Regions from separate parts of the Streptomyces montanus genome, predicted to be linked through region 1. Evidence: riboswitches for the same ligand, from Rfam matches in the RefSeq annotation. Region 1 holds a riboswitch; each other region holds the start of a gene.
The links. Region 1 has a riboswitch for cyclic di-AMP ahead of FE633_RS03175 (M23 family metallopeptidase). Riboswitches for the same ligand answer to the same signal wherever they lie in the genome.
Positions count from the first base shown of each region.

Region 2: it holds a riboswitch for cyclic di-AMP, as region 1 does, so the genes downstream of both, FE633_RS33335 (transglycosylase SLT domain-containing protein) here and FE633_RS03175 (M23 family metallopeptidase) in region 1, are expected to answer to the same signal.
Region 3: it holds a riboswitch for cyclic di-AMP, as region 1 does, so the genes downstream of both, FE633_RS22050 (C40 family peptidase) here and FE633_RS03175 (M23 family metallopeptidase) in region 1, are expected to answer to the same signal.
Region 4: it holds a riboswitch for cyclic di-AMP, as region 1 does, so the genes downstream of both, FE633_RS35485 (M23 family metallopeptidase) here and FE633_RS03175 (M23 family metallopeptidase) in region 1, are expected to answer to the same signal.

Region 1 covers NZ_VBZC01000003.1:113,357-118,343, forward strand. Annotated here, with positions in the region: gene FE633_RS03165 (M16 family metallopeptidase) at 1-393, shown strand, start outside; gene FE633_RS03170 (M16 family metallopeptidase) at 411-1,781, shown strand; cyclic di-AMP (ydaO/yuaA leader) riboswitch at 1,995-2,153, shown strand; gene FE633_RS03175 (M23 family metallopeptidase) at 2,166-2,948, shown strand; gene FE633_RS03180 (GntR family transcriptional regulator) at 3,159-3,854, shown strand; gene FE633_RS03185 (HPr family phosphocarrier protein) at 4,001-4,282, opposite strand; gene FE633_RS03195 (bifunctional acetate--CoA ligase family protein/GNAT family N-acetyltransferase) at 4,437-4,987, shown strand, end outside.
Region 2 covers NZ_VBZC01000047.1:27,471-32,457, forward strand. Annotated here, with positions in the region: gene FE633_RS33320 (hypothetical protein) at 1-297, shown strand, start outside; gene FE633_RS33325 (hypothetical protein) at 673-1,434, opposite strand; gene FE633_RS49585 (hypothetical protein) at 1,584-1,784, shown strand; gene FE633_RS49590 (hypothetical protein) at 1,802-2,149, shown strand; gene FE633_RS33335 (transglycosylase SLT domain-containing protein) at 2,216-3,010, opposite strand; cyclic di-AMP (ydaO/yuaA leader) riboswitch at 3,013-3,163, opposite strand; gene FE633_RS33340 (phosphotransferase enzyme family protein) at 3,739-4,719, shown strand; gene FE633_RS33345 (hypothetical protein) at 4,638-4,987, opposite strand, start outside.
Region 3 covers NZ_VBZC01000024.1:4,846-9,832, forward strand. Annotated here, with positions in the region: gene FE633_RS22030 (dihydrofolate reductase family protein) at 1-581, shown strand, start outside; gene FE633_RS22040 (ATP-dependent Clp protease proteolytic subunit) at 1,195-1,830, shown strand; gene FE633_RS22045 (hypothetical protein) at 1,838-2,146, shown strand; cyclic di-AMP (ydaO/yuaA leader) riboswitch at 2,516-2,680, shown strand; gene FE633_RS22050 (C40 family peptidase) at 2,684-3,157, shown strand; gene FE633_RS22055 (DUF6328 family protein) at 3,248-3,844, shown strand; gene FE633_RS22060 (ATP-binding protein) at 3,866-4,309, opposite strand; gene FE633_RS22065 (helix-turn-helix domain-containing protein) at 4,598-4,987, shown strand, end outside.
Region 4 covers NZ_VBZC01000053.1:43,997-48,983, forward strand. Annotated here, with positions in the region: gene FE633_RS35460 (STAS domain-containing protein) at 1-147, shown strand, start outside; gene FE633_RS35465 (GTP cyclohydrolase II) at 243-869, opposite strand; gene FE633_RS35470 (MarR family winged helix-turn-helix transcriptional regulator) at 986-1,501, opposite strand; gene FE633_RS35475 (dihydrofolate reductase family protein) at 1,601-2,773, shown strand; tRNA gene FE633_RS35480 (tRNA-Met) at 2,821-2,894, shown strand; cyclic di-AMP (ydaO/yuaA leader) riboswitch at 3,350-3,507, shown strand; gene FE633_RS35485 (M23 family metallopeptidase) at 3,519-4,544, shown strand; gene FE633_RS35490 (aldo/keto reductase) at 4,680-4,987, shown strand, end outside.

The DNA.
Region 1 (4,987 bases):
GGAGCGCCCTCCCTGGGATGGCTCGACGTGAAGACCTCCGGCGATGTCGAGGTCCCCGTCATCGAGGCCGCCGTCGACGAGGAGCTCGCCCGGTTCGCCGAGGAGGGCCCCACGGCCGAGGAAATGGAGCGCGCCCAGGCCCAGTTGGAGCGCGAGTGGCTGGACCGGCTCGGTACGGTCGCGGGCCGCGCCGACGAGCTGTGCCGGTACGCGGTGCTGTTCGGCGACCCGCAGCTCGCCCTGACCGCCGTCCAGCGCGTGCTCGACGTCACAGCCGAGGAGGTCCAGGAGGTCGCCAAGTCCCGCCTGCGCCCCGACAACCGCGCGGTGCTCGTGTACGAGCCGATCGCCACCGACGAGGACGACGAGGACGACGAGGAGACGGCCCAGTGACCGGAGTCACCGTGACCATGGACTTCCACCCCCAGCCGCAGGCGGGCGAACCCAAGCCCTGGGCTTTCCCCGCGCCCGAGCGCGGCTCGCTCGACAACGGCTTGACGGTGCTGCGCTGCCACCGCCCGGGCCAGCAGGTCGTGGCCGTCGAGGTCCTCCTGGACGCACCGCTGGAGGCCGAGCCGCAGGGCCTGGACGGCGTCGCCACGATCATGGCGCGCGCCTTCTCCGAGGGCACCGACAAGCACTCCGCCGAGGAGTTCGCCGCGGAGCTGGAGCGCTGCGGCGCCACGCTCGACGCGCATGCCGACCACCCGGGCGTACGCCTGAGCCTCGAAGTCCCCGTGTCAAGGCTCGCCAAGGCGCTCGGCCTGCTTGCCGACGCCCTGAGGGCACCCGCTTTCGAGGACAGCGAGGTCGAACGGCTCGTCCGCAACCGGCTCGACGAGATCCCGCACGAGACCGCCAACCCGGCCCGCCGGGCCGCCAAGGAGCTCTCCAAGCAGCTCTTCCCGGCGGCCTCGCGCATGTCGCGCCCGCGCCAGGGCAGCGAGGAGACGGTCGAGAACATCGACTCGGCGGCCGTGCGCGCCTTCTACGAGAAGCACGTACGCCCCGCCACGGCCACCGCGGTCGTCGTCGGCGACCTCACCGGCGTCGACCTCGGCGCGCTGCTCGGCGACACGCTCGGCGCCTGGACCGGCTCGTCGGCCGAGGCGCGTCCCGTGCCGCCGGTGACCGCCGACGACACCGGCCGCGTGATCATCGTCGACCGCCCCGGAGCGGTGCAGACGCAGCTGCTCATCGGCCGCGTCGGCGCCGACCGGCACGACCGTGTCTGGCCCGCCCAGGTGCTCGGCACGTACTGCCTCGGCGGCACCCTCACCTCGCGCCTGGACCGCGTCCTGCGCGAGGAGAAGGGATACACCTACGGGGTGCGGGCCTTCGGCCAGGTGCTGCGCTCCGCACCGGACGGCACCGGTGCCGCGATGCTCGCCATCAGCGGCTCCGTGGACACCCCGAACACGGGACCGGCGCTCGACGACCTCTGGAAGGTGCTGCGCACGCTCGCGGCCGAGGGTCTGACGGACCCCGAGCGCGACGTCGCCGTACAGAACCTGGTGGGTGTGGCGCCCCTCAAGTACGAGACCGCGGCCGCCGTCGCGGGCACGCTCGCCGATCAGGTCGAGCAGCATCTGCCCGACGACTACCAGGCGACGCTGTACCAGCAACTCGCCGCCACGGGCACCGTGGAGGCCACCGCGGCCGCCGTGAGCGCCTTCCCGATGGACCGTCTGGTGACCGTCCTCGTGGGGGACGCCGCGACGATCGAGGAGCCCGTCAAGGCGCTCGGAATCGGTGAAGTGAGCGTTGTCACGGCCGAGTAGTGCCGGCCGGCACGGTGGGGCCCTGGAGACCGATGAGGCTCCAGGGCCCCTGCCTGTCGGACCTGCCGGACAGTTTGTCCGTATTGGCAGGGTGGTTGCCTGTCTGCCCTGTGGCATGCGCTACAAATCCCGTGTTCCGTTTGTTGGTTGCACGACGGCCCGCTTAGCGTCAGTCCGGCTGTTCGTCAGGCAGTGCGTCGCATCCGCGGCACCGGACAGTCATCGCCGAGTCCCCGTACGGCGCGAGCCAGGGGAGCCGGGGACCCATCGCAGTCCCTGGGGTGAATCGGGCGCCCTCCTGGAGGGGGCTCGTAGGAGACCTTCCTGCTCCGAACCCGTCAGCTAACCCGGTAGGCGAGAGGGAAGGAAAGGACCAGCCACTTCATGGCGTTCACGCGCGCCACCGGGAAGCACCGTCGTCCGAGCCGCACGAAGCGCACGTCCACGAAGACCGTGGGGGTCGCGGCGCTCGCCACCACCGGTGTCATCGGCACCCTGGCCGCCCCGGCGCTCGCCGCCGAGGAGCCCTCGGCCGAGCAGACCGGGCTTACCCAGGCCATCACCATCCGCGACTCGGTCGCCGAGCAGCTCGACGCCCAGGCCGCCGCTCAGGAGCAGGCGGCCGTGGAGGCCGAGGCTCTCAAGAAGGCCGCCCAGGAGGCCGCCAGGAAGCGGGCCGCGGAGCAGGCCAAGGAGAAGGCCGAGAAGGAACGTGAGGCCAAGGAGCGCGCGGCCCGCGAGGCCGAGCGCAAGCTCCTCAGCTCCTACAAGGCGCCGATCAGCGGTTCGTACGTCTCCACCGGCTACCAGAGCGGCGGCTCCCTCTGGTCCTCCGGCAGCCACACCGGCATCGACTTCCACGCCGCCAGCGGCACGGCGGTGCACGCCGTGGGCTCCGGCAGCGTCGTCGAGGCCGGTTGGGAGGGCTCGTACGGCAACCAGGTCGTCATCAAGATGAACGACGGCACGTACACCCAGTACGCCCACCTGTCGTCCATCTCCGTCTCCGTCGGCCAGAAGGTCACTCCGGGCCAGCAGATCGCCCTCTCCGGGGCCACCGGCAACGTCACGGGGGCGCACCTCCACTTCGAGGCGCGTACGTCCGCGGAGTACGGCTCGGACATCGACCCCCTCGCCTACCTCCGCTCGCACGGTGTGAACGTCTGACGACCATCGCATCGCTCTCGAAGGCCCCGGCTCACCGAGCCGGGGCTTTCCTGCGTATGACGGGATGACTGCCCGTTCCAAGTCCCGGTGTGTCCAAAAAATACCCACGGATTCCGGTCCGCCGTCGGAATTTCCGGCTTTCTGCAATAGAGTCACCGGGCAAGCGTCGATCGACCGCGTTTTCGCGGGGATTAAGGCGGAGGTCGGGTCATGCGTATTCCCGCGCACTCGGTATGCACGGCGATCCGTGACGACATCGTCGCGGGTGTCTACGAGCGCGGCAGCCGGCTCACCGAAGAACTGCTCGCGCGTCGCTACGGCGTCTCGCGCGTCCCCGTGCGTGAGGCGCTGCGCACTCTGGAGGCCGAGGGCTTCGTCGTCACCCGTCGGCACGCGGGCGCGTGCGTCGCGGAACCCACCGAGGAGGAGGCCGCCGACCTCCTGGAGATGCGCATGCTCCTGGAGCCGTTGGGTGCCGCACGCGCCGCCCAGCGCCGTACCGAGGCACACCTCAAGGTGCTGCGCGGCCTGGTCAGGCTGGGCCAGGAGCGGGCCAGGCGAGGGCACAGCGAGGATCTGCGCTCCCTGGGCGGCTGGTTCCACGAGACGCTCGCGCAGGCCTCGGGCAGCCCCGCGCTGACCTCGATGCTCACCCAGCTGCGGCACAAGATCGCGTGGATGTACGCGGTCGAGGCGTCGGCCCATCCCGCCGAGTCCTGGGCGGAGCACGGCGGCATCGTGGACGCCGTCGCGCGCGGCGACAGCGAGCGGGCCCGGTCGATCACGGCGCTGCACACCGAGCGGGCGGCGACCACGCACCGGCTGCGCTTTCCCGGCCGCGGTGATCGCGTGGAGCGTGTGAGGACTTCGCAACATCCCGTAAACGTGACGGGCCTGCGGCATTAACACGAGCACCGTATACAAAGAGGAGTAATTCGCGGGGGGATTATTTTTGCTGCCCGCAATCAGGAAATGCAAAGGGCCCGCCTGATATTCCAGGCGAGCCCTTTGGCGTGTGCGCGAGTGATTCTTTTGGAAAGGCCGGCTTGCGCTCAGACCGTTTCGGGAAGCTCCTCGAGGCCCTCGGCGACCAGCTTCGCGAGGCGGTCGAGCGCGGCGTCCGCGCCCTCGGCGTCGGAGGCCAGGACGATCTCCTCGCCGCCCTGGGCGCCCAGGCCCAGTACCGCAAGCATGGAAGCGGCGTTGACGGGGTTGCCGCCTTCCTTGGCGATCGTCACGGGGACGCCGGCGGCCGTGGCCGCACGGACGAAGATGGAGGCGGGGCGGGCGTGGAGGCCCTCGGCCCAGCCGACGTTGACGCGGCGCTCAGCCATGTGATGCTGCCCTTCAGGTGTTCACAGTTGTCTAGACCATTGTTCCATACGTGAAGCCGCCTCCGGAATGGGCGTGGAGTCCCGAACCCGGGCCGGACGTCGGGCCCGAGCCTGCCCCGCGCTCCTGTCGGAGGCGAGCCGTACTCTGGGGCCCATGCAGACCTCGTCGGACCGGCACGAGTACCCCGCCCACTGGGAGGCCGACGTCGTGCTGCGTGACGGCGGCACCGCGCGCATCCGGCCGATCACGGCCGAGGACGCCGACCGCCTGGTCAGCTTCTACGAGCAGGTGTCCGACGAGTCGAAGTACTACCGCTTCTTCGCGCCGTACCCGCGCCTGTCCGCCAAGGACGTCCACCGCTTCACGCACCACGACTTTGTGGACCGGGTGGGACTCGCGGCCACGGTCGGCGGCGAGTTCATCGCCACGGTACGCTACGACCGCATCAACGCCGAGGGGCTGCCCGCCTCCTCTCCCGCCGACGAGGCCGAGGTCGCCTTCCTCGTGCAGGACGCGCACCAGGGCCGTGGCGTGGCCTCGGCGCTCCTCGAGCACGTCGCCGCCGTGGCCCGCGAACGCGGCATCCGCCGGTTCGCCGCCGAGGTGCTGCCCGCCAACTCCAAGATGATCAAGGTGTTCACGGACGCCGGCTACCAGCAGAAGCGCAGCTTCGAAGACGGCGTCGTACGCCTGGAGTTCGACCT
Region 2 (4,987 bases), on a different contig from region 1:
GACGAGACAGGGTGGCTGCTGCTCTTCGCGGGGATCGTCGCTGTGGCGTGGGCCGTCTCCTCGGACAACCCCCTCGGCTACCTGGCGGCCCTCGTCGCCGTTCCGGTCGCCATCTCGATCTGGGTGGCCGGTAGCCGCCAGGGCCGTGAGAGGCAACGCCTCCGGGAGGCGGCTGTGGCGTACGTACGCGCGCTCTCCGCGGCCCAGGCGGCGGGGGCACGCGTCCCCGAACTGTCGCCGGTTCTGCAGAAGTTGCTGGAGGAGGAGACGGAGAAGGAGAAGAACCAGGCGGCCTGAGGGCTGTCGGCCCTACTCCCCCGCCAACCTCTCCCCCGCCAACCTCTCCTCCGCCAACCCCTCCTCCGCCGCCCTCTCCTTCGCCATTCGCCTGAGCACTCTCTCGGACGGCTGCGCGGGACACGGCGGGAGCGGCGGTGGGGGACGATGGCCGAGCGAGGCGTCCAACTCCCACTGAAAGTGCTCGAAGTTGGCCAGCGCGAACCAGCCGCACGGCTCGCTCCGCTCCGGGATCAGCCGGTACGGACCGCTGTCGCGGTGGGATGACGGGGGGCGACGGGGGCAACGGGGGCGACGCGCCTTCGAGTTGGAGAGTGAAGACATCTCCCGGCACATGCTGCCGCCGCTGCCCTTTCATCTTCACCAAGGGCATGCTCAGTCCCTGAGCCGAGACGACGCGAACTCGAGGAGTTCTCCGAGCCCGATCTCACGGGGGGTACCGGGCCGCGCGCCCCACTCCGCAAGCAACCAAGTCCCGTGCCACTCAACCCGCCACACCCCTCCATGACGGTTCTCGAACTCGACGAAACTGCCGCCCGCGCCTTCCATCCACTCGATCTCCTCCACAAGCCGACGCGGTTCGGTGAAGCCCCTCCCGGGATTGGTGCTTCGGCCCTTGGTCCGGGTGTTGGCGTACCGCATCCTCAGGAAGGGCAGCGGCTCCCGATCGAGGTTGTTCAGGCGGAGCATGCGATAGCGGGTGATCGCTTCGTCGAGCGTCTCCTGACCGGAGAACTCACAGGCGTACGCCGGGAATGTCAGCCGGACATGCGGCGTCAATTCCGGGTGCTGGACGTGATAGAAGTCGTGCACTTCGGGGGCTATACCGACAACCGCGTCGAACCCGTGACGACCAGTCGGCGTCCGGAACCCCTCCAGCGCACCGAGATACGGATTCCGGGCGAAGATCTCCTTCTCCCTCTCGCGGGCGAACTCCAGGGTGGCCACGGCCAGTTCGTGATCGTAGGAGTCGCGACCGCTCAGCTGGAGCAGCCGCGTCCCGTCGGCGGAGAGCGCCCCGGCGAACTCGATCCCCGGCACCGGCGACCAGCGCCAGGCTCCGTCGAGCCCGGCGATCTGGGTCACATTGCGAAAGCCGGCGACAACAGCCGGAAGGTCCACGGTCTGAGGGTCCACGACCCCACCCTACGAGCGGGCGGAAAACCCGTACGGATATCGTCCTGACCTCCTCCGCCGGAGCGCGGTACCTCCCGCTGATCATCCATACGAGTGAGCCAGCGGCATATACCCGTCCGGCCTGATCGGCGGTCATTAACGTCCGCCACATGGTCAGCTCATCCCACGAGGCGATGCACCGCATCTTCCAGGAGGACCCCGGCGCCTTCGCGCGGACCTTCCGGGCCCTCGATCTCCCCTTCCCGGACCCGGTCGCGGTGTCCCTCATGCCCACCGACCTCACGGAGCAGCCCTCGCGACACTCTCCGCCATCACTCATGGCAAGGACGACAACGCCACTGCCATCCTGAAAGCCCTGGCCGCCGCTTTGAAAACCGTCGACGAAGACACCGCGAGGATCTTCGCCGAGCTCACCGAACTAGGCCTCGGGACCGCCCCGGCCGCCAAGACCTGGAGGCACTTGATGTCCGTCGACCTCTCCTTCTTCCGCTCGGAGACCTCCCAGCGCCTGCGCGCCGAGGGCCGCACAGAGGGCCGCGTAGAGAGTCATGCCGAGGACATCCTGCTGGTCCTGGGCGAGCGCGGCATCGACGTCCCGGACGAGGTACACGCGCGCATCACGAGCTGCACCGACCTGGAAATCCTCCGAGCCTGGCTCAAGCGCTCCCTCACGGCTGCCACAGCGGAAGATCTGTTCGTGGATACGAAGGCCTGACGAACGGCGGTGAAATGCCGGCCCCCCCCCCGCCAGGGGGGCCGGCATGACGACCTCTGGGCTTGATCAGTAAGGCCCGTTGACGTTGTCGATCGAGCCGTACTTGTCGGCGGCGTAGTTACAGGCCGCCGCGATGTTCGCGACCGGGTCGAAGGGGTCGTTTGCCGTACCGGGCACGTGGTAGGCGGCGAAGGTCGGATCGATGACCTGCAGGAGGCCCTTGGACGGCGTCCCGGCCGCGGCGTTGGAGTCCCAGTTGTTGATGGCCTGGGGATTCCCCGACGACTCGCGCATGATGTTGCGGTAGATGCCGTCGTAGGTGCCCGGGATCCCGTTCTTGGCCATGACGTCCAGAGCCTCCTTGATCCAGCCGTCCAGGTTGTTCGTGTACGTCTTCGCGGCGGCGGGAGCGGCGGCTGCCGCCGCCGCGGGCTTGGCGGGGGTCGCCGAGGCCTTCGGGGCCACAGGTGTCGCTTTGGCCTTACTTGTAGACGTTTGTACCTTTTTCGTGCCGAGTGTCAGCGTGAGGCCTGGGTAGATCATCGCCGGGTCGTTGCCGATGACCGCGCGGTTGGCCTTGTACAGCTTCTTCCAGCCGCCCTTCGTGTGATGCTTTCGCGCGATCTTGAACAGCGTGTCGCCCGGGACCACCTTGTACGTGATGAGCCTGACATCCGGAACCGCGACTTTCGCCGCTTTTGCGAACTGCGCGACCTGCGCGACCTGCGCCGACTCGGCGGCGTGGGCGCCGGTCGCCCCCGCGATCGGGAGCGCGAGCGCGACTCCGCCCGCTCCCGCGGCGACGATGCCACGGGTGAGGGGGTGGATTCTCTGACGACGGTGCTTACCTCGTGCGGGCATGACGATTTCCTCTCCGGCGCCTGCGAGGTGAGCTGTCGGGTTCGGGCTGGAGATGCCCGGCCGCACGGTGCGTGCGGCTTCACCCCAAGCCGTTCCGGTATCCGGATCGGCGATTACCTGGGTCCCCCGCTCCTGCCGTAGCGCGTGGATGGATGGGTTCCGGGGCGGCGGCAGGATTCGGCGATCCGCCCGGATCGACGAGAACGTATGCGAGAGCACACAGCAGGAACAAGCCCCGAAATCAGGTCGAGATTCGCCCAACCCGGTCAGAACGAAGGGGCAAATCACCCGATTACGTCGCGGCACAGAACTCAACTTGCCTTCCGCAAAGGCAAAGTAGCCAGACGCGCCACAGCGCCCGATCCGCCCGAACGTGACTCATTTCACGCGATCAAGCGCAACCAAGCACAACCAAGCGCCTGTAAGTGCAGCCAAAGCGGCAATCAAGTCAACTCGGGCATTACGCTCCAAGCACCCAAACAGCCATGCCTCATGGGCGGAGCCCGCCGGACCTCCGCCGGGGAGAGATCCGTGTCCAGGTCGCCACCGGAGAGCCGCCCCACCCCCGGCCCGAGTCGGGCTTGAAGTGGCGGCCGAAGCCCCGGCGTTCGGGAACGCCTGTGCCCCGCGCAGTGAAAATACGGCGCAACGCCCGCCATCTTGGCGGTATTTCTATAGTTGAGCCGCAAGTGGCGGCCACCCCGCACAGCAGCCAGAGAGGCGCCTCTATGCAAAGCACGGCCGACTTCATTGCGGATACCTATGAGCTGGGCACTGGATCGTGGACGATGACACCGGTCACCCGTGGCGCGCTGGGGCAGATCTGGAAGTTGTCCGGGAATGGCACCTCATGGGCAGTGAAAGAGCTCCTCTTCGGCTGTGACGAGCGGCAGGTCCACCGGGAATCCACACTGCGGAACGCCACGGAGAAGCTGGGGATCTCAGCGCCACGGCTCATCCCGAATCGCAACGACGGATACGTCTCCCAACTCACCCCCGCACTGGGCGGGTCCTATGTGAAGCTGTACGACTGGGTCGACGGAACCGAGGCAGACGCGTCTGATCCGGACCTCCTGAGCTGGTGCGGCCGGACCCTGGCCGTCCTCCACAGAGCCGGAGAGGGCGCCAGCGAGACACCGGACTCCTGGTATGAACAGTGCCACCAGGAGGCCGACTGGGCAGAGCTGCACAAAAAAGTTCGCCCGGCCGCCATGCCGTGGTCGGACGCGCTGGGCCGGTTCATCGCCACTTCGGCGGTGGAGATGGCCCACCATGTGACTCCGTCCGCCCCAGATGATGTGGTGACGTCCCATCTCGACATGCAGCCACGGAATGTCCTGGTCGGTCCGACTGGACCGGTTCTCCTCGACTGGGACAACGCCGGTTCCATATCGGCGGAACGCGAGCTCGCACGTGCCGTATACGTCTGGGCGGGCGGGAACCACTTCCATGCCGATTCCGCCCGGCGATTGGTGCGCGCCTATCTGGGCGCCGGAGGCAGCGCGGTCATCAAGAACCTGGAATCGTTCTCGATGCTTTTCGCAACGGCCTTGAACTACGTTTACGTGCAGGCGGAGTGTGCGGTCGATCCGAACGTGACTGCCGAGCAGCGTGAGTTCGCGAGCAATCAGGTCGTCGCTTCTCTGCAGAACTTTCCAGACCTGACTGCGGTCTCCCGATTGGCAGAAGCTCTCGAGACCGAGTGGTGATCGAGGAGTTCCTCCAGGGCGCGGGCGTAGGCGCGGAACCCTGCTCTGCCCCTCTCGGGCGCGCTCGAGTCGGGGCGGAGGATGCCCGGTAGGAAAGCGACCCTCCAGGTCCTGAAAACGCTCGTCGGAGTATTTCGCCCCGTCCCGTCCGCCAGGTCGACCGCGATCCCGAGGATCTCGGCGACCTCCTCCGCTCCCTGCTGCGCTTCGGTTCCCGCGGTGAGGGCCCCGCTGATCAGCGCTTGCAGGAAGTGTGTGAGCTGCAGGT
Region 3 (4,987 bases), on a different contig from region 1:
TCACGTCCCTCGACGGCCACGCATCGGGAGAGGGATGGCCCGGGTTCTGGGGCCTCGAGGGCCCGGAGTACCTCGCATGGCTCGGCGAGCAGCCCGAGGCCACCTACCTGATGGGAGCGAACACCTACCGCCTGATGTCGGGCTTCGCCGCAGGCGAGGTCCCGAATGGCCAAGACGAGTTCAGGCCCGAAGAAGAGGCGTCCGTCGACGAGCTCACGCAAGCGTCCAAGGTGGTGTTCTCCTCCTCACTCGAGGAGCCACTGACGTGGGCCAACTCCACGCTCGTCCGCGACGACGCCGTCGAGGCGGTCCGCGCCATGAAGTCGAGTGGCTCGGGGCTCCTCAGCACGATCGGCAGCCTCAGCCTGTGCCGGTCCCTGCTACGAGCCGGACTCGTCGACCGCTTCCGGGTCGTGATGTTCCCGGTGATCACCGGGGCCACGGGCGAAGAACGCATCTACGACGGCTATCCGGACGTTGCCCTCGAGATGATCGAGCACCGCACCTTCGACGGCCGCATCCAGCTGGTCGAGTACAAGCCCCGCGTGCTCGAGCACCCGCCGCTCGGCGTCCCTGCGTGACGTCGCCCCGTCCGCCGGTCTGGACGGCACCAGACCGGCGCCGGCGGGCGCGGAGCAAGACCGAATAGAGGGCGAACGGTCAACGTAAGGACGCCCGGTCCAGGTCGCGTCGAAGGAGTAGATCAGCCGAGCAAGCTCCCCCATCCGGGCGAACTGCGTTCCCCGAGGCACTAGTCAGCCTGCAGCAGACCCGCTCGTGTGGCCGAGGGTCATTGCGGCCAGGCCCAGACCGTCCCTTACGTGCCTGAAGGATCAAGGCACCCTCTGACCTGCGGACACACTTGACAGGTGCAGATAAGGCCCGTCTCCGACCCACAGTGGTACAGCACGTTGCGGGTTTCGAACGCGGTCGGGTCGTCCGGGTCGCCGTAGGCGCCCGATGATCGCAGCCCTGCCGCACCCGAGCATCGCAATTCAGACGGGTACGGACGTGTCCACCTCGCTCCGACCGAGCAGGAGTTGGGGTCAGTGGCGGGATGCCGCCGGACTCTCACGCCGAGAGCGAAACCGCCTTTGACCTGTTGCTCATCGCCAACTCGTGGGCCATGCTCCCCACATAACGTCTTGTACGTCCTGTACATTTTTTGCAGGACGCACTCGGAGGAGGCATGTCATGACCCGACCGTCCGCCCGCTACGTCCTGCCCGAGTTCACCGAACACACGAGCTCGGGACAGCGGACCATGGATCCGTACGCGAAGCTGCTCGAGGAACGGATCGTCTTCCTCGGGACGCCGATCGACGACACGTCCGCGAACGACGTGATGGCGCAGTTCATCCACCTCGAGCACCAGTCGCCGGACCGGGACATCTCGCTGTACATCAACTCCCCCGGCGGCTCGTTCAGCGCGATGACGGCCATCTACGACACGATGCGGTACATCACCTGCGAGGTGGAGACGGTCTGCCTGGGGCAGGCGGCGTCGGCCGCGGCGGTGCTGCTGGCGGCAGGCGCGCCGGGCAAGCGATCCGCGCTGCCGGACGCGCGCATGCTGATCCACCAGCCGTCGCTGTCCGAGCCGGTGCAGGGCCAGACGTCCGATCTGGCCATCCAGGCCGAGGAAATGATGCGGACCCGCACGCTGCTGGAGGAGATGCTCGCGCGGCACACGGGCCGGAGCCAGGAGCAGATCAGCGCGGACATCGAGCGCGACAAGATCCTGGACGCGCCGGCGGCGGTGGAGTACGGGCTCGTCGATCAGATCATCCCCAGCCGCAAGGCCTCGCGCCCCGACCCCGGCGCCAGGTGAACCGCCGATGCTCCCACCGGAGTTGCCCCCGATGCCGGCCCTGACCCGCGCGGAGGGCGAACTGATCGACCATTACCTGGAGGTGGTCGATCTCCTGGGCCGGATCAACCCCGCGCGCCCCGGCGACACCTACCGCGGCCTGCGCGCCGCGCAGGCACTGGTCAGCAAGGCCACCGCGCTGCGCGAAGCGCTGGCGCTGATGCACCAGCGGGGTGAGCACGAGGTGCACGCCCCCACCCTGGCGCGGGCATTGCGGGTCCTCGACGGCGAACGCCGCGCGGCTCGCGTCGCTTTGCCGTCCGACTCCGACAGCTGACGCACACGGACCGGCCCGGAGCCCCGCAGGTGTCTGACGAGGCGTCCGGGCAAGGTTTGAAACGGACCAAATGGTGTACCCCCGAACGCCGTAGCCGGGGGTCGTTCCAGAGGCCCATGCGAGTTGCTCAGCGCGCGTACCGCTGAGGCGGAATCAGGCATTCCTGTGCTGGTACGGGGGCCCTCGACCCTCTCGACGCCCTGGCTGAAACGGGGCTGTCCACCCGAACAGGTGAGTGGTGAGTAACCCCACAAAACGCCGATTCTGTTCGGCTTTTCCGACGTTCGTGCGTCAAGATCCCTTCCGACGACAAGCCCCCGCCACAGCGGCGGGGCGGTCCGGGCGGACGCCGAGTCCTGCCGCCGCCCGGATGACGGGTCGACAGAAGTGGATCGGCAGGAGTGGAGGACCCAAGCACGACGGGCCGCCGGAGAGATCCGAGTGGCCCTTGGGGTGAAGCCGCACACGCGGCCGGGCAACTTCGCCAGCCCGAATCCGACAGGTCATCCTTCACAGGCGGCTGACGAAGGGTTGCGCATGACTGCGCTCAATCGAGTCCCGTCGCTGCTTACCAGGGCCGGTACCGCATCGGCTCTCACCATCGCCGCCGTTGGCGGCAGCATCGTGGCCCCCGGCTTCGCGTCCGACGCCGAAGCGGCCACCCCCGCGACGAAGGCACTTCAGGTGGCGGCCTCCAAGAAGGGTTCCCCGTACAAGTGGGGAGCCACGGGGCCCAAGCGCTTCGACTGCTCCGGCCTCACGCTGTACTCGTTCAAGAAGGCCGGCAAGTCACTGCCCCGCACCGCCGCGGCGCAGTACAACAAGACGCGCCACATCTCCGCTTCGAGCCGCAAGCAGGGAGACCTGGTGTTCTTCCACTCGGGCCGGAACGTGTACCACGTCGGCATCTACGCCGGGAAGGGACGGATCTGGCACTCCCCGAAGACCGGGGACGTGGTGAGGCTGCAGAAGATCTGGACGAAGAGCGTCTGGTACGGCCGGGTCAGGTGATGCGCCCGTGGGATGGCGGCGTTCAGCTTCGGCGCCGCCGTCCCACGCGGCGGGCGTGATGCCGGCCGTTGATTGGTTACTCATTCATGTATGACCGACCGTCACGCCAGCGACCGCCCCAACGACCGTCATCCCCCCGGCCGTCAGCCCACCGACGGACCGGCCACCGGCCGTCAGCCCACGGACGGACCGGCCCCCGACAGACAGGCCGCCGAGGAGCGGCACGAGACGCGGCTCGAACGCGCCGACCGCAACTTCAACGAGCTGCTCCAGGAACTGAGGGTCACCCAGACCGGCGTACAGATCCTCTTCGCGTTCCTGCTGACCCTCGCGTTCACCCCGCGCTTCCCGTCCCTCGACACCATGCAGCGCGCCACCTACGTCACCACGCTGCTGCTCTCCGTGCTGGCCGCCATGCTCTTCACCGCCCCTGCCGCCCTGCACCGCCGGCTCTTCCAGCAGGGGGCCAAGCCGCAGCTCGTGACCGTCTCGTCGCATCTCGCCCAGCTGGGGATGGCGGTGCTCGCGCTCGCGCTCGCCGGGTCGGTCCTCCTGGTCGTGGATGTGGCGGTGGGCCGGGTCGGAGGGATCGTGGCCGGTGCCGGCACGCTGGTGGTGTGCCTCGGACTGTGGGCGCTGGTGCCTGACATGATGCGACGTCGCACCGGCCGGAACCCGGAGGACTGAGGCCTGCAACGCCGGACGGCCCTAGTCGGCCGTCACGGGCTGGACCGGTGCCTCCCACGGCAGCATGATCGACACCGTTTTACCCCCCTCGCGGGTGGGCCGGATCGTCAGCTTGCCGCCGCACTCGGCGGTCAGCCAGCGGATGATCACCATGCCGCGGCCGTTGTCCTGCTGGACGGCCGCGGGCAGACGCTTCGGAAAGCGGGGATGGCTGTCGGTCACGCCGATGCACAGCTGTTCGTCACGGTCGAGCGTGACGTCCACCGTGAAGGTGGGCGACTGCCCGAGGGTGTGCTGCACGGCGTTGGTGGCGAGTTCGGACACGATGAGCCGGACGGTGTCGGCGATCTCCGTCTCGGGTGGAAGGCCCCATTCGGCAAGGACGTTGGCGACATAGGTACGGGCGGCGGAGACCGAGGCGGGATCGCTCGGCAGAGTGACGGATGCTTCCAGGTGGTCTGCCATGGCGTCGTCGTCCCTTTCCCACGGGACCGGAGTCCGACACGGAGCGGATGATTCGAGTACGGTCCCGGACTGGTGCTGCGCGCCACACTGCCACTACCGCGCGGGTCTCGGTGGCGATCCACCGAGATATGCATATATCTGTCGCTCGAAGCGGTGAACTCTGCGACGGCCGACCGTATTTGGGCGGGTGACCGGGGCTTCTTTCGGACGGGTGACCGGGGGGTTCTTCTACCGTCGGCGTGACACCGGGCGTTATAGCGTCGGCTCGACGGTCGGAAGGAGACGGCCATGAAGAACGGTCCCGCGGTACGCCGCCGAAAGCTCGGCGCGGAGCTGCGCGCTCTGCGTGCCCATGCGGGCCTCACGAGCAGCGAGGCGGCCAGGATGGTCGGCTGGCACCAGTCGAAGGTGAGCCGGATCGAGACCGGCCGCAGCAAGGTCAAACCGGCCGACGTACGACTGCTCCTCGACGCCTACGACGTCCAGGACCCGGATCTGCGCGAGTTGCTCGTCGTCCTGGCGGGCTCCGGCGAGGGCGGCCGGGACCACTGGTGGCACGCCTACCGGGGCGTACTGCCACCCACGTACCGCGACTTCATCAGCCTGGAGTCGCAGGCCTGCGCAATGCGCACGCTGGAGAACTCCGTGGTCCCAGGGCTGTTGCAGACCCCGGAGTAC
Region 4 (4,987 bases), on a different contig from region 1:
CGCCTCGTCTGCCCCGAGGGACGGGTCCTGCGCATCCTGCAGATCAGCCGCCTGGCCCACGCCGTGCCCGTCTACCCCACTCTTGGCGCCGCCCTCGCCGTGACACGCACGGCCGGTGCCGACCGGACACGAGGCGCCGTGCGGTGATCACCGGACCACCGCCGGTCGGCCACTGATCAGGTCCGCCACTGAACAGGTCGGCCCCTGATCAGGTCGGCCACTGGACAGGGAGGCGCCGGGCGTCAGCTCGCCGTCAGCTCCGCCAGCGGCAGCGTGTGCTGGGTCTGCAGGACCTTCGCCCGCAGGTACCGGACGTTGTGGTCCGTCGTGAAGACGCCCGTCGGGACGCGCCGCTGCACATCGATGTCCAGGGCGCGGAGCTGCTCCGCCTTGTCGGGGTTGTTGGAGAGCAGATCCAGTTCCGTGACGCCGAGCGCCGCCAGCATCTGGGCCGCCGCCGTGTAGTCGCGGGCGTCCTCCGGCAGGCCGAGGGCCGTGTTCGCGGCGTACGTGTCGAGGCCCTGGTCCTGGAGGGCGTACGCGTCGAGCTTGTTGTAGAGGCCGATGCCCCGTCCCTCCTGGCGGAGGTAGAGGAGTACGCCGCCACGCGTGGCGATCTGTTCGACGGCCTCGCGGAGCTGGGGGCCGCAGTCGCAGCGGGCCGAGCCGAAGACGTCGCCCGTCAGGCACTCGGAGTGGAGGCGGACCAGAGGGGTCGCCGAAGGGGGTCCGAGGACGATCGCCACGTGTTCCTGGCCGTCGCTCAGCCCGTGGAACGTGACCAGTTCGGCGTCGACGCTGTAGCCGTCGTCAAAGCGCAGCGGTACCCGGACGCGTGCGCGCGGGGTGGCGGCGGGGAAGTCGGGCATGCGGGTTCTCCGGTCCAATCGTGGTCTGCTTCAGATTTGAAGCAGTTCCTCGGATCGAGACCCTAGCTCATGCTTTAAAGTTTAAGCAACGGTGCGGAGGCAGGTGGTGGCTCAGCTCACGTGCAAGGGGTGGAGGAGCGGCGCCGCCAGGGCAGGTCGTCGGGCGCCGACTGCGCCCCGTCTCCCTGGAGAGCCCGCGCGACCTCCGTACAGATCTCCTCCAGCTGCCCCACCTGCTGCTCGGTGAGGTGCTCGAAGAGGGAGGCGCGGACCGTCTCGACATGGCCGGGCGCCGTACGTTCCAGGAGGGCCATCCCCTCGTCGGTCAGGAACGCCAGACTGCCCCGCTTGTCCATGCGGCATCCTTCGCGGCGTACCGAGCCGTCCTTCTCCAGGCGCGTCACGGCGTAGGTCAGCCGGCTGCGGGTGATCTTCAGCCGCTCGGCGAGGTCGGTCATGCGCAGACAGTGGTGGGGTGCCTCGGAAAGGGCGGCCAGGATGGAGTAGTAGAGGTGTGGCATGCCGGCCTCCTGCTGGAGCTGCCGGTCGATCGCGTCCTCCAGAAGCTGGGAGGCCGCGATGTACGCGCGCCAGGCGCGCTGCTCCTCGGGGGTGAGCCAGCGGGTCGTCATGCCGCCAGTGTAGGTACTGTTTAAAAGTTGAATCAACCTGCGAGATCCTGACGCCCTGATGCCCTGATGAGTGCCAGGTCTCCGAGAGGGAGTGCGCCGATGCCCCGCCCCTACGTCCTGCTGTCCGCAGCCGTCTCCCTCGACGGCTGCCTGGACGACACCGGCCCCGAACGGCTCGTCCTCTCCGGACCTGCCGACTTCGACCGGGTCGACGAGGTGCGGGCGGCGTCCGACGCGATCCTGGTCGGCGCGGGAACGCTGCGCGCGGACAACCCCCGTCTCCTGGTCAACTCCGCCGAGCGCCGGGCGGCCCGAGCCGCCACCGGCCGCCCGGAGTATCCGCTGAAGGTCACCGTCAGCGGCAGCGGGGACCTCGACCCGGCTCTCAACTTCTGGTCCACGGGCGGGGAGAAGGTCGTCTACACGACGGACCTGGGTGTGGCGAAGGCCACAGCGGCCCTGCGCGGGCTGGGCGTCGATGTCGTTCCCGTCGGGCCCGCGCTCGACTGGCAGGCCGTACTCGAGCACCTTCATGACGTACGGGGCGTGCGGCGGCTCATGGTCGAAGGGGGCGGGCTGGTGCACACCCAGCTGCTCCAGCAGGGGCTCGCGGACGAGTTGCAGCTCGCCCTCGCGCCGCTCGTCGTCGGGGAGCCGGACGCGCCGCGGCTGTTCGGGCCGGGCGGCTACCCGGGCGGGGTGCGCAACCGGATGCGGCTGGTGGAGACGCGGCCGGTGGGCGATGTGGTGCTCATGCGGTACGTGCCCACGGCGCCCGGCGTCGGAGAGCTCGCCTCCGCCGCAGACCGGCACTGGCTGGAGACCGCGTGTGACCTCGCCGCCCAGTGTCCGCCCTCGCGAACCGCCTTCAGCGTCGGCGCGGTCGTCGTCGCGGCCGACGGCACGGAGCTGGCCCGCGGGTACTCCCGTGAGTCCGACGCGGTGTCGCACGCCGAGGAGGCCGCGCTCGCCAAACTCGACCCGGCCGACCCGCGCCTTGCCACCGCCACCGTCTACAGCAGCCTGGAACCCTGTGCCCGCCGCGCCTCCCGGCCGACCCCCTGCGCGCGGCTGATCATCGACGCGGGAGTGCGCCGCGTGGTCACCGCCTGGCGCGAGCCCGACACGTTCGTGGCGTCCGCTGACGGGGGCGGGCTGCTGGCCGCGGAGGGCGCCGACGTCGTCGTGCTCCCGGAATTCGAGGAGCGGGCCGCCGAGCCCAACCGCCACCTCCTCCGGGCGGCCGGCGGGCAGGACGGGCAGGGGACGTAAAGCCGTGTGCTGAGGGCCCCGCCGATGGCGTACACTGATCTTAACGACGCGGGGTGGAGCAGCTCGGTAGCTCGCTGGGCTCATAACCCAGAGGTCGCAGGTTCAAATCCTGTCCCCGCTACTGAAGGCTCAGGGCCGGAATCCTATGGATTCCGGCCCTGAGTGTTTTCCGGCCCTGAGTGTTTCCGGGTGTCTTCGGTCCTGTCCGGTGCTTTCTGTACGTCTTCAGCGCTTTTTGGACTTCTTCGGTGCGTTCTTGTAGTTCTTTGGCACCTCGTGGAGTTCTCCAAAGCCTCGTGGAGTTCTTCGTCGTCTTCCCTGTGGCATCGGTGAAGCCGAGCCCCTCACGTGACCCTCGGTAGTCGAACGACCCCACTCCGCGTAACATCTGACACTTCGTCATCAAAGGCCACTGGGTCGAGAGTCAATCAACTCGCCCGATTTACTCCCCTCTTGACCCGTAAGTCCAGGCCAAAAACGTTAACGATCATCCAGAACAGCTTGGAATCCAGTGCCTGCCTCTATTAACGTTCGATAACGCAGCGCGGTCGTCCCAGCCGTCACAAGAGGCGGCTCCGTGCGCACGTGCCGAATCTCGAAAGGGAACCGGGGAACCACCAACTTGGGGTGAATCGGGCGTTGTTCATGGTGTGCGACACCATGATTGACGCGCGTAGGAGACCTTCCTGCTCCGAACCCGTCAGCTAACCCGGTAGGCGAGAAGGAAGGAAAGGAGTGCGCCTACGTGGCGTCCAACCGGCCTGCCCCGCAAACCTCGTCCGCGCCGAGTGAGTTCAATCCCGACACTTTCGGCTACGGCATCCGTAAGGACGAGGAGACCTGGGAGGAGTGGAACCCCACCGAGGATTCCCTCCGACCCGTTCGGGGCCGGCACCGCGTCAGTAAGCAGCGTGGCGGAGGTCTCGCCCGCAGCTCCACGGTTCTGGGCGTCGGCGTCATCGCGGCCGTCAGCGCGGGTGGCATGGCCAGCGCGCAGACCGGCAAGCCGCCCGTCTCCATCTCGATGCCCGATCTGCCGTCCGTGGGCTCGATGTTCGCGGACGACTCCGCGGAAGCCGATGACACGACGTCGCTCAGCAGCGTGGGTCTGACCACCGCCGACGCGGAACAGGGCAACTCGGACGCGGGCGAGGCCCTGCGCGCCCGCATCATGCTGCAGGCCGAGCGGCAGCAGGACCAGGTGGACCGCGAGGCCCAGGAGGCCGCGGAGACCGCCGCCGCGAAGAAGGCCGCCGAGGCGGCCGCCAAGGAGAGGGAAGAGGCCGAGGCCAAGGCCGCCGCCGCCAAGAAGAAGGCGGAGGAGGAGGCCAAGCGCAAGGCCGAGGCGGAGCGTCTCGCGGAACTCGCGAAGAGCTACTCGCTGCCCACCTCCTCGTACACCATCTCCTCGACCTTCGGGCAGGCCGGCTCGCTGTGGTCCTCCGGCTACCACACCGGTCTGGACTTCGCCGCTCCCACGGGTACGCCGCTCAAGGCGATCCACAGCGGCACCATCACCGAGGCCGGGTGGAACGGTTCGTACGGCTACCGCACGGTGATCACCCTCGACGACGGCACGGAGCTCTGGTACGCCCACCAGTCGTCCATCAGCGTCAGCGTCGGGCAGAAGGTCAACACGGGCGACGTCATCGGCCGCGTGGGCGCGACCGGCAACGTCACCGGGGCGCACCTCCACCTGGAGGTCCACACGGCCGGCGGGGAAGGGATCGACCCGATGGCGTGGCTGCGGAGCAAGGGCATCAACCCGTAAGCGGACCGTAAGCGGCAACCCGCAAGCAGCCAGGGGACTTTGAGCACGTACGTCCGAAAGGGTGGGCGTACGTGCGGTGTGCAGGCGTGCGGCGTGCATGGAATACGGCCGTCCGGTACGGCCGTTGACGTCCCCATGCCTTCTCTCACTCTTCGCACGCTGGGCGCGTCAGGCTTCGAGGTCTTTCCGCTCGCTCTCGGTGGCAACGTCTTCGGCTGGACCGCCGACCGCGCGCAGTCCTTCGCCGTACTCGACGCGTACGCCGCCGCGGGCGGCAACTTCGTGGACACGGCCGACACTTACTCGTCATGGGCTCCGGGCAACGAGGGCGGTGAGTCGGAGACGGTCGTCGGCGACTGGCTGGCCGCGCGCGGCAACCGTGCCGACGTCGTCGTCGCGACCAAGGTCGGCTCCCATCCCCAGTACCCAGGACTGTCCGCGGC